Linked DNA regions of Mesorhizobium onobrychidis. The protein of the gene in region 1 interacts with the protein of each later gene in a pairwise test. Links are inferred from orthologs where the notes say so. Each region holds a gene or a part of one and is shown in the gene's direction. Other genes may lie near its edges.

Region 1 (7,146 bases):
CTTCATCGGCCCGAAACCCAGAGCGATCAGGGCGATGGGCGACAAGATCGAGTCGAAGAAATTCGCCAATGCAGCCAAGGTCAGCACGGTGCCAGGCTGGCTCGGCGTCATCGAGAATGCCGTCCATGCGGAAAAGATCGCCGGCGAGATCGGCTATCCCGTGATGATCAAGGCCTCGGCCGGCGGCGGCGGCAAGGGCATGCGCATCGCCTGGAGCAAGGCCGAGGTGCGCGACGGGTTCGACCGGGCGCGGTCGGAGGCCAAAAGCTCGTTCGGCGACGACCGCGTCTTCATCGAGAAGTTCGTGGTCAATCCGCGCCACATCGAGATCCAGGTGCTGGCCGACGCGCACGGCAACGCGCTTTATCTCGGCGAGCGCGAATGCTCGATCCAGCGCCGCAACCAGAAGATCGTCGAAGAGGCGCCTTCGCCCTTCCTCGACGCCAAGACCCGGAAAGCCATGGGCGAGCAGTCGGTGGCGCTGGCCAGGGCGGTCGACTATCAGAGCGCCGGCACGGTTGAGTTCATCGTCGACAGCGAAAAGAACTTCTATTTCCTTGAAATGAATACGCGATTGCAGGTCGAGCACCCGGTAACCGAGCTCGTCACCGGCATCGATCTGGTCGAGCAGATGATCCGCATAGCTGCCGGCGAAAAGCTCGCTATCAAGCAAAGCGATGTCAAGCTGAACGGCTGGGCGGTGGAAAGCCGGCTCTACGCCGAGGATCCGTATCGCAATTTCCTGCCGTCGATCGGCCGGCTGACGAGATACCGGCCACCGGAAGAGGGACAGGTCGGCGAAATTGTCATCCGAAACGATACCGGCGTCACCGAGGGTTCGGAAATCTCGATGTTCTATGATCCGATGGTCGCCAAGCTGTGCACCTGGGCGCCGACCCGGCTCGCGGCAATAGACGCCATGTCCGTGGCGCTCGACAGCTTCGTCGTCGACGGCATCGAGCACAACATGCCGTTCCTGGCAGCACTTATGCAGCATCCGCGCTGGCGGGAAGGGCTGATATCGACCGCCTTCATATCAGAGGAATATCCCGATGGCTTCGCGCCGATCGTGCCTGATAGCGAGGAGAAGGCGGTGCTCGCATCGATTGCCACCGCGGTCGAACTGCTGCGCCGCGACCGGCTCGACCGGCTGGGCGGGCGGCTGGCGCCGCATTCGGGTGTCCTGAAACGCGACTGGGTGGTCAAGATCGGCAAGGATTACCTTTCGGCCTCGGTGCTCGAAGGCATGATCTCCATTCCGATGGCGATCGATCTGTCGATCGACGGCGGCAAGGCGCTGACGGTCACGTCCGACTGGCGGCCGGGCGATCTCATCTGGCACGGCACGGTCGGCGACCGAAGAATCGCCGCGCAGATCAGGCCGGTACCGAACGGGCTTCGCATCGCCTGGAAAGGTATGTCGGTGACCGCACGCGCCATGCTGCCGCGCACCGCCGAACTCGAAAGGCTGATGCCGGAAAAATTGGCGCCCGACACCTCGAAGATGCTGCTCTGCCCGATGCCCGGCCTTGTCGTGTCGATCGCCGTTGCCGAAGGGCAGGAGGTCAAGGCCGGCGAGACGCTGGCCGTGGTCGAGGCGATGAAGATGGAAAACGTGCTGCGCGCCGAGCGCGACCTCACCGTGTCGAAACTCAAGGCAAAGCCGGGCGACAGTCTCGCCGTCGATGCGGTGATCATGGAGTTTGCGTAAGGCTGAAAACAAAAACCCGCCTAGCGGCGGGCCGTTGGCGCAAATCAGCACCATGCATATATTCCTAGCATAAATGCCGTCACAAAGCAACGGATCGCGAGCTTGCAAGGCTCGAGTCGCAATTGCTGGACTCGCATCGTCCGGTGCCGGACAATACATCTTCATCGACTGAGTCCTTTCAAACGGCGCTAAAAACCATGGCGAATGAGACACTTCCACGCGACCCCTTGCGGCGCGAGGCCCTTGTGAGGGCATCGCGGCCGGAAGTGCCTGCGCGCCCGTTCATTCATCTGCGCGTCCATTCGGCCTATTCGTTGCTCGAAGGCGCATTGCAGCTCGGCACGGTTGTCGGCCATGCGGTCAAGGATGAGGCTCCAGCCATCGCCGTCACCGACACCAACAATCTGTTCGGCGCGCTCGAATTTGCGCAAAAAGCGGTGAAGGAGGGCATCCAGCCGATCATCGGCTGCCAGACCACTCTCGCCTTTTCCGGCGAAGCCAGCGACAGCCAGCGCGACCGCAGGCGGCAAGGCCCGGATATGCGGCCCGTGGTTTTGATCGCGGCGACCGAGGCCGGCTACAGCAATCTGGTCAGGCTGGTCAGCCGGGTCTATCTCGAAACGCCGCCCGGCGAGGCCGTGCATCTGACGACCGAGATGCTGCAAGGCCATTGCGACGGCCTGATCTGTCTCAGCGGCGGGCCGCGCGGCCCAATCGGCAACGCCTTGAAGGAGGATCGCCGCGATCTCGCCGAGACGCGGCTTTTGGCGCTCAAGGCGCTGTTCGGCGACCGGCTCTATGTCGAGCTGGAACGGGTTTCCGGTTATGACCGGGCGATCGAGCAATCGTCCGTCGACCTCGCCTATACCAATGACTTGCCGCTGGTCGCCACCAACGAGGCGTTTTTCTCCTCCCGCGACGACTATGAGGCGCATGACGCGCTGATTGCCATCGCCGAAGGTTCGGTCGTCGCCGTCGACAACCGCCGCCGCCTGTCGCCCGACAATTTTCTGAGAAACCAGGCTGACATGGCGAGGCTGTTCGCCGATCTGCCGGAAGCGATCGACAACACCGTCGAGATCGCGCTGCGCTGCTCCTACTACCCCAAGACCCGCAACCCGATCCTGCCGCGCTTTGCCGGCGGCGATGTCGCCGATGCCGATGCGGCGGTGAAGGCGGAGGCGCAGGAGCTTGCCAGACAGGCGCATGAAGGGCTGGAGGCGCGGCTCGCCGCGCACGGACTGGCTCCCGGCTACACGGTCGAACAATATCGCGAACGGTTGGAATTTGAGCTCGGCGTCATCGAGAAGATGAAGTTCCCCGGCTACTTCCTGATCGTCGCCGACTTCATCAAATGGGCGAAGGCGCAAGGCATTCCGGTCGGGCCGGGCCGCGGTTCGGGCGCCGGCTCGCTGGTCGCGTATTCGACGACCATCACCGATATCGATCCGCTGCGCTTCTCGCTGCTGTTCGAGCGCTTCCTCAATCCCGACCGCGTGTCGATGCCCGACTTCGACATCGATTTCTGCCAGGACCGGCGCGAGGAGGTCATCCGCTACGTCCAGCAGAAATACGGCCGCGACCAGGTCGGCCAGATCATCACCTTCGGCACGCTGCAGGCTCGCGCGGTGCTGCGCGACGTTGGCCGCGTGCTGCAGATGCCCTATGGCCAGGTCGACAAGCTCTCCAAGATGGTGCCGTCGAACCCGGCCAATCCGGTCAAGCTCGCCGACGCCATCGCCAACGAACCGCGCTTTGCCGAAGAGGCCGAGCGCGAGCCGATCGTGCAGACGCTGCTCGACATGGCGCAGAAGCTGGAAGGGCTCTACCGCCACGCCTCGACGCATGCCGCCGGCATCGTCATCGGCGACCGGCCGCTGTGGGAGCTGGTGCCGATGTACCGCGACCCGCGTTCCGACATGCCGGTCACCCAGTTCAACATGAAGTATGTCGAGCAGGCCGGGCTGGTGAAGTTCGACTTCCTCGGCCTGAAGACGCTGACGGTGCTGGAGACTGCGGTCAAGCTGATCCGCCGCCGCGGCATCGAGATCGATCTCGCCCACATTCCGCTCGACGACCCTGATACCTACGCCATGCTATCGCGCGGCGAAGTGGTCGGCGTGTTCCAGGTGGAAAGTGCCGGCATGCGCAAGGCGCTGATCGGCATGCGGCCCGACTGCATCGAAGACATCATCGCGCTGGTCGCTCTCTATCGGCCGGGACCGATGGAGAACATACCGACGTATAACGCCAGAAAGCATGGCGAGGAGGAGATGGCGTCGATCCACCCGAAGATCGACCATCTGGTGAAGGAGACGCAAGGCGTCATCGTCTACCAGGAACAGGTGATGCAGATCGCGCAGGAGCTCTCCGGCTATTCGCTGGGCGAAGCCGATTTGCTGCGCCGCGCCATGGGCAAGAAGATCCGCGCCGAGATGGACAAGCAGCGCGAACGCTTCGTTTCGGGCGCGGTCGAGCGCGGCGTCGGCAAGCCGCAAGCCGACTTCATTTTCGACCTGCTGGCAAAGTTCGCCGACTACGGTTTCAACAAGTCGCATGCCGCCGCCTATGCAGTCGTCTCCTACCAGACGGCCTATCTGAAGGCGCACTACCCGGTCGAGTTCCTGGCCGCGTCGATGACGCTCGACATGGGCAACACCGACAAGCTCGCCGATTTCCGCCAGGATGCGCTGCGCCTCGGCATCGATGTCGTGGCGCCGTCGGTGATATCAAGCTTCCGCGCCTTCGAGGTCGGCGAGAACCGAATCTTCTATTCGCTGGCCGCGCTCAAGGGCGTCGGCGACGCCGCGGTCGAGCACATCGTCGCCATGCGCGGCGAAAAACCGTTCAAGAGCCTCGCCGATTTCTGCGAAAGGGTCGATCCGAAGATCGTCGGCAAGCGGGTCTTCGAAAGCCTGATCATGGCCGGCGCGCTCGACTGCTTCGGCCACGACCGCGCCGCGATGATGGCCGGCGTCGAGCGGATGATGGGGCTGGCGTCGCTGGCGCAGCAGAATGCAATATCGGGCCAGCACGACATTTTTGGCGCCTCGCTCGGCGCGCAGTCGCAGGCGCTCAATCTGCCGGCGACCGACCCGTGGCTTGCCGCCGACCGCCTGCACCGTGAATTCCAGGTGGTCGGCTTCTATCTCTCGGCTCATCCGCTGGACGAATACAAGGCGGCGCTGCAGAAGATGCGGGTGCAGAACTGGGCCGAGTTCTCGGCGGCCGTCAAACGGGGTGCTGCCGCCGGGCGGCTTGCCGGCACCGTCACCACCAAGCAGGAGCGCAAGACGCGCACCGGCAACAAGATGGGCGTCGTGCAGTTCTCCGACACGTCGGGCCAGTATGAAGCAGTGCTGTTTTCCGAGGGGCTGGCGCAGTATCGCGACCTGCTCGAGCCCGGCCGTTCGGTGGTGATCACCGTTTCGGCCGAGGACAGGCCAGAAGGCGTCAATCTGCGCATCCAGACCGTGCAGTCTCTGGAGGACGAGGCAAGTCGCATCCAAAAAGCCTTGCGCATCTTTGTCAGAGATGACCGACCCGCGTCGGCGATTCAATCGCAGCTGACCCAGCGCGGCGACAGTCAGGTGAGCATTATCGTTATCAAGGATGAGGCGCAAGGCGAGGTCGAGATCGAACTGCCCAACCGTTACCGCGTCTCGCCGCAGATTGCGTCGGCCATGCGCGCGGTGCCGGGCGTGGTGGAAGTCGAGTTGGTGTGAGCTAACGACCGTATTCCGCCAGCCCGGTCGCATTGCCCGGTGACGATGCCGCTGGTGTTGTGAGCTCTGCGGCCTGGGTCTTTTCGGCGGCCGGGGGAGCGGGTCATGGATGAGCGGGATGCCGCTGCCGAACTCCAGAAAATGGTCAATGGCTTCCAGGTATCTCAGGCGATTTGCGTCGCCGCCACGCTGGGCATTGCAGACCATCTCAAGGACGGAAAACGCACCAGCGGCGAACTGGCCGCGTTGACCAATACTCATCCGCAGGCGCTCTACCGGCTGCTGCGCGCCCTTGCGTCGGTCGGCGTGTTCCATGAAGCGGAAGACCGGTCGTTCTCGCTGACCCCGCTCAGCGGCGCGTTGCGATCCGATGTTCAGCAGTCGGTCGAGCCGTGGGCGATTCTGGCCGGACGGCCGTATTTCCGTCAGGCATCCGGAAGAGTCCGTCATCTTCCACCGCGCGATGACGGCCATGTCGCGTGGCGTCGCCGCCGCGGTGATCGCGGCCTATGACTTCCGGCCGTTCTCTGTCGTCATGGATGTCGGGGGCGGGCAGGGCGCGCTGCTTGCCGAAATCCTCTGCCGCAATCCCGGCCAGCGCGGCATTCTTTTCGATCAGCCGCAGGTCTGGCGAAGGCCGGCCCGGTCTTTGACGCCGCGGGCGTATCCGATCGATGCGACATCGTCGCCGGCGATTTCTTCGTCTCGGTGCCCGAGGGCGCCGATGCGATTGTGCTTAAATGGATCCTGCATGACTGGGACGACGACACAAACATCCGGATCCTGAAAACCTGCCGCCGGGCGATGCGCCCCGAAGGCAAGCTGCTGGTGCTCGAGAGCATTCTGGCGCCGCCCAACGAAGGCGCCGGCGCAAAATTCGGCGATCTGAACATGCTGGTCATGCCGGGCGGGCAGGAGCGCACGGCGGAAGAATTCAGGTCGCTGCTTGCGGCGTCGGATTTTCGGGTCGCGAATATTGTTGAAGCCGGACCTCGCATCAGCATCATCGAGGCGGAACCGGTCTGACTGCTTTGCGGGTCTGAAACGCTCCGGATGTTCTCAAGCCACAGCGGCTTCCCTCTGCTCTGCCCACTGGACGGCTGTCGCAGCGAACGTTATCGCAGTTGTCATGAAGGCGCCGGAAAGGGAAGGAGTGGAGGATTTTTCAGCCTTGGCGCGGCTGCGCGGCACGCTGCGCAAACTTTATCACGGGCGCACGCCCGCGGCTTTCCGGTTTCAACTGGTCGCCATTGTCATCGACCTTGCCATCATCGCCTTCTTCATCGCCACACCGGTGATCCAGGAGTCGTCCTCTTTCCTCTGGCTTGATTATTCTGTGGCAGCACTTGTCGCCGCTGACATGATTGCCCGGCTGCTTGCCTCCAACGACATGCTGCGCCTGATGAAACAGCCGGCGTCGTGGGTCGATGCCTTTATCCTGCTGACGCTGCTGATGCCTTCGGCGCTGGCCAACCTAGGTTTTCTGCGCATATTGCGGCTGTGGTCGCTGTCACGCAGCGGCGCGCTGTGGCGGTTTTTCGAGATGCGCGGGCTCAAAAAATGGCGCGAGGCGAGCCATGCAGTCATCAATCTCCTGACATTCCTCCTTGTCATCACCGGCTTCGTCTACACCTTCTTTTTCAGCACCGGGGCCGGTCTCGAAGGCTATGTCGACGCGCTTTATTTCACCGTCGCCACGGTGACAACGAC
Region 2 (4,274 bases), 3.2 Mb from region 1 along the record:
ACGAAGTGAGGAGCGTTTCAGCCAATCTCGAAGGATCGCGATTTGGCATCAGCCGCCACCCGCTATGCGCGACGCAACTGCCAATCTCGGACATCTGCGATTGGCCTTATACCACTAAGCCCTCGTCATCCTAGGGCGGAGCAGGAGCGAAGCGACGTAGCGGAGACCCTAGGATCCATGCCGTTACTGTGGCCCGAAGAGCGCAACGATACAGCAGTTGCTTGCGCGCCCGTCTCCCGATCGGAATCTCAACCAACCTTAAGCGACAGATAATGGCCGAAAAAATCATTCTTGCCTCGGGCAGCCCGTTTCGCAAGGCGCTGCTCGTCAACGCCGGCGTCGCCATCGAGGCGGTGCCGGCGGAAGTCGACGAGCGCGCGCTCGAAGCACCTTTGCAGGGCAGCGGTATCTCCCCCGAGGACATCGCACTGGTGCTTGCCGAGGCCAAGGCCACCGAGGTCAGCGAGCGAAAGCCCGGCGCTCTGGTGCTCGGCTGCGACCAGACGCTGTCGCTCGGCGACGAAGTGTTCCACAAGCCGGCCGACATGGAAGCCGCGCGCCGCCATCTCTTGGCGCTGTCGGGCAAGACCCATCAGCTCAACAGTGGAGTCGTGCTCGCCCGCGACGGCGCGGTTCTGTGGCGGCATGTCGGCATCGCCAGCCTGACCATGCGAAAGCTCGATCCGGCCTTCATCGGCCGCCATCTGGCGCGGGTCGGCGCCAAGGCGCTGTCCAGCGTCGGCGCCTATCAGATCGAAGGCGAGGGCATCCAACTGTTCGAAAGAATAGAAGGCGACTATTTCACCGTCGTCGGCCTGCCGCTTCTGCCCGTTCTGGCCAAGCTGCGCGACCTCGGAGCCATCGATGGCTGAGGCCGCGAAAAAAGCCTTCGTCACCGGCCACCCGGTCGCGCATTCCCGGTCGCCCAAGATCCACGGCTATTGGCTGGCAAAATACGGTATAGACGGCAGCTATCGGGCGATCGATGTCGCGCCGGAGGCTTTTGCCGAATTTGTCAAAACGCTCGAGGCGAATGGCTACCGTGGCGGCAACGTCACCATCCCGCACAAGGAGGCCGCCTTCGCGCTGGCGGCGCGCCGCGATGACGCGGCCGAACAGATCGGCGCCGTCAACACGCTGTGGTTCGAGGGCGGAAAACTGTGGGGCGGCAACACCGACGCCCATGGTTTTGCCGCCAATCTGGACGAGCATGCGCCGGGCTGGGCAGACAATGGCCCGGCCGTGGTGCTCGGCGCCGGCGGCGCCTCGCGCGCGGTCATCCAGGCGCTGAAGCAGCGCGGGGTTGACGATATCCGCATCGTCAACCGGACGCTCGCCCGAGCCGAGGAGCTGCGCCACCGCTTCGGCGGCGGGGTCTCCGCCCACGGCACGGTCGCGACCGGCGAACTGCTTGCCGATGCCGGCCTGCTGGTCAACACGTCAGCGCTCGGCATGCACGGCCATGAAGGCCTGTCCGCCGATCCGGCCAGGCTGCCGGATCATGCCATCGTCACCGACATTGTCTATGTGCCGCTGGAAACGCCGTTGCTGGCCGCAGCCAAAGCGCGGGGCCTGAAGACCGTCGACGGGCTCGGCATGCTTTTGCACCAGGCAGTGCCCGGCTTCGAGCGCTGGTTCGGCATCAGGCCTGACGTCACTGCCGAATTGCGGCAGATGATTGTCGCCGATCTTGGCGCCCAAGCAATGACCAGGGAATGAAAAGCATGATCGTGCTAGGCCTCACCGGATCGATCGGCATGGGCAAGTCGACCACGGCGAAGATGTTTGCCGAAGCCGGCGTACCCGTCCACGATTCGGACGAGGCAGTGCATCGCCTCTATGCCGGCAAGGCGGCTCCGCTGGTGGAGGCGGCGTTTCCCGGAACCACCAGATCTGGCTCGGTCGACCGCACCAAGCTGGCCGAGCGGGTGCTCGGCGATGCAGCCGCGCTGAAACGGCTGGAAGCGATCATCCACCCGCTGGTCCGCGCCGACGCCGACGCCTTCCTGGCCAGGAACCGCGCTGCCGGCGTACCGCTTGTCGTTCTCGACATCCCGCTGCTGTTCGAAACCGGCGGCCGCGACCGCGTCGACAAGGTCGTGGTCGTCACCGCCTCGCCCGACATCCAGCGCGCCCGGGTGCTGGCAAGGCCGGGCATGAGCGAGGAGAAACTGGCGTCGATCCTGGCCAGGCAGGTTCCCGACGCCGAAAAGCGTGAAGCCGCCGATTTCGTCATCGACACCGGACAAGGTTTTGATGCGGCGCGCGCGGCGGTCAATGCGATTGTCGCCGAACTGGTCGGGGATAAAGCCAGCAAGCCTGCTTAACGGCGCTTGCGTCCGGCGTAATATGTTGCCAATTTGTTCCCATCATGATTCGGCTGGAATAACGCCGGAACCCAACGGACTGATTCGATGCGCGAGATCATCTTCGATACGGAAACCACCGGTCTCGATTTCCGTGATGACCGCGTCATCGAGCTTGGCTGCATCGAGTTGGTCAATCGTTTCCCGACCGGCCGCACCTTCCACCATTACATCAATCCGCAAGGACGACCAATTCATGCGGAGGCGCAGGCCGTTCATGGCATCAGCTCCGCCGACCTCACGGGCAAGCCGGCCTTCAGCGACATCGCCGAGGAGTTTCTTGCCTTCATCGACGGCGCCAAGCTGGTCGCCCACAATGCCACTTTCGACATCGCTTTCCTCAATGTCGAGTTTGGCCGGCTTGGCCACCCGGTCGTTGACCCCGGACTTGTCGTCGACACGCTGGCGCTGGCGCGCCGCAAGCATCCGATGGGCCCCAACTCGCTGGACGCGCTGTGCCGGCGCTATGGCATCGACAATGCCCGTCGCACCAAGCACGGCGCGCTGCTCGATTCGGAATTGCTGGCCGAGGTCTATATCGAGCTCATCGGCGGCAAGCAGGCGGCGCTGATCCTCGACAGCGCCACGGCGCCGGCCGGCGGCAGGAGAAGTGTCGACGATATCGACATCAGCATCGGCGTGCGGCCGATAGCGCTGCCGTCTCGTCTGACCGACGCGGAGCGTACCGCGCACGCGAGCATGGTCGGCACGCTGGGCGAAAAGGCGCTCTGGCTGCGCGTCGCCCCCGAAGCGAGTTCCGCGGCATAGTGATTTTGACTGGAGCGATCCGTCGCGCCCCCCTCTGTCCTGCCCTCTTTGCCAAAACTTGGCATCTCCCCCTCACGGGGGGAGATCGGACTTCACATCGGCCTTCGCCAATCTTCATCGTCGCAGGAATGAGCGAGACGCTTGGGCTGCCAATCTCCCCCTCGTGGGGGAGATGTCCGGCAGGACAGAGGGGGGCGCTGTCCCTCCGGCGTCCCAAAGAAAAAACCCGGCGCGAGGCCGGGTTTTTCAATGTCTGCGCGACACTCGCCTCAGCTCACCTTGGCCTTGCCGGCGGCCTGGTCCTCGGCCAGCTTCTGCTGGAACATTTGCGCGAAATCGATTGGGTCGAGCATCAGCGGCGGGAAGCCGCCATTGCGGGTGGCCTCGGCGATGATCTGCCTGGCGAACGGGAACAGCAGCCGCGGGCATTCGATGAACAGCAGCGGCAGCATGTGTTCCTGCGGGAAGCCGCTGATGGCGAACACGCCGCCATAGACCAGCTCGACGTTGAACAGCACTTCCTTATCGAAGGATGCCTTGGCGTTCAGCGTCAGATTGACGTCGAACTGCTTGTCCGAAAGCGGGTTGGCGTTGACATTGACGTTGATGGCTATGCCGGGGGCCTTGTCGCGGCCGCGCAGCGAGTTTGGCGCGCCGGGGCTTTCGAAGGAAAGGTCCTTCACATATTGGGCAAGCACGTTGAGCGAAGGCTGCGTCGCGTCGCCGTTGCCACTGGCCGCGCCGGTCGGCGCGTCGTCTTTGCTGGCCATAAGCCTTTGTCCTTTTGCCTCGGCAGCGTTGCTGACCGGATTGAAATCGGGCGTTCGCTACCATGGTCGGCATGACAAGACAAGGTTTGCCCGCTTTGCTCTCCCTTCTCCCCTTGTGGGAGAAGGTGGCCGAGCGAAGCTCGGTCGGATGAGGGGTGTTCCAGCTTGGCGCCGGCTGCACTCCGTCCAGCACCCCTCAACCGTCTCGGCGCTGCGCGCCAATCTTCCTTCTCCCACAAGGGGAGAAGGAAGAGCCGCGCCGACCTACTCGTCCTTGAGGTGATTGCCGACCCTACTCATCCTTGAGGCGGCGCCAGGGGGAATTGTGATCCGGGCCGCGCTCGTCGCCGCGCGAATAGTCGCTGTCGTC

Evidence for each region. Proteins that work in one complex are often made in the same cells at the same time.
Region 2: the proteins of dnaE (region 1) and dnaQ interact in binary tests that used the Escherichia coli proteins (3 or more experiments, as listed by UniProt). The link is inferred for Mesorhizobium onobrychidis from one-to-one orthologs.

What each region holds. Positions count from the first base shown.
Region 1 is NZ_CP062229.1:4,005,915-4,013,060, forward strand. The notes cover bases 1,512-5,636. They hold dnaE (DNA polymerase III subunit alpha), read left to right. Parts: upstream 1,512-1,908; coding sequence 1,909-5,436; downstream 5,437-5,636. Other genes in these bases: IHQ72_RS19915 (acetyl-CoA carboxylase biotin carboxylase subunit), read left to right, coding at 1,512-1,711; IHQ72_RS19925 (methyltransferase family protein), read left to right, coding at 5,542-5,636. In the rest of the region: more of IHQ72_RS19915, read left to right, coding at 1-1,511; more of IHQ72_RS19925, read left to right, coding at 5,637-5,949; IHQ72_RS19935 (potassium channel family protein), read left to right, coding at 6,566-7,146. UniProt on the Escherichia coli protein: DNA polymerase III is a complex, multichain enzyme responsible for most of the replicative synthesis in bacteria. This DNA polymerase also exhibits 3' to 5' exonuclease activity. The alpha chain is the DNA polymerase catalytic subunit.
Region 2 is NZ_CP062229.1:820,491-824,764, reverse strand. What follows is about bases 1,511-4,274. They hold dnaQ (DNA polymerase III subunit epsilon), read left to right. Parts: upstream 1,511-2,414; coding sequence 2,415-3,134; downstream 3,135-4,274. Other genes in these bases: IHQ72_RS03905 (FxsA family protein), read right to left, coding at 4,197-4,274; secB (protein-export chaperone SecB), read right to left, coding at 3,404-3,904; coaE (dephospho-CoA kinase), read left to right, coding at 1,725-2,327; IHQ72_RS03925 (shikimate dehydrogenase), read left to right, coding at 1,511-1,719. Outside these bases: IHQ72_RS03930 (Maf-like protein), read left to right, coding at 273-872; more of IHQ72_RS03925, read left to right, coding at 865-1,510. UniProt on the Escherichia coli protein: DNA polymerase III is a complex, multichain enzyme responsible for most of the replicative synthesis in bacteria. The epsilon subunit contain the editing function and is a proofreading 3'-5' exonuclease.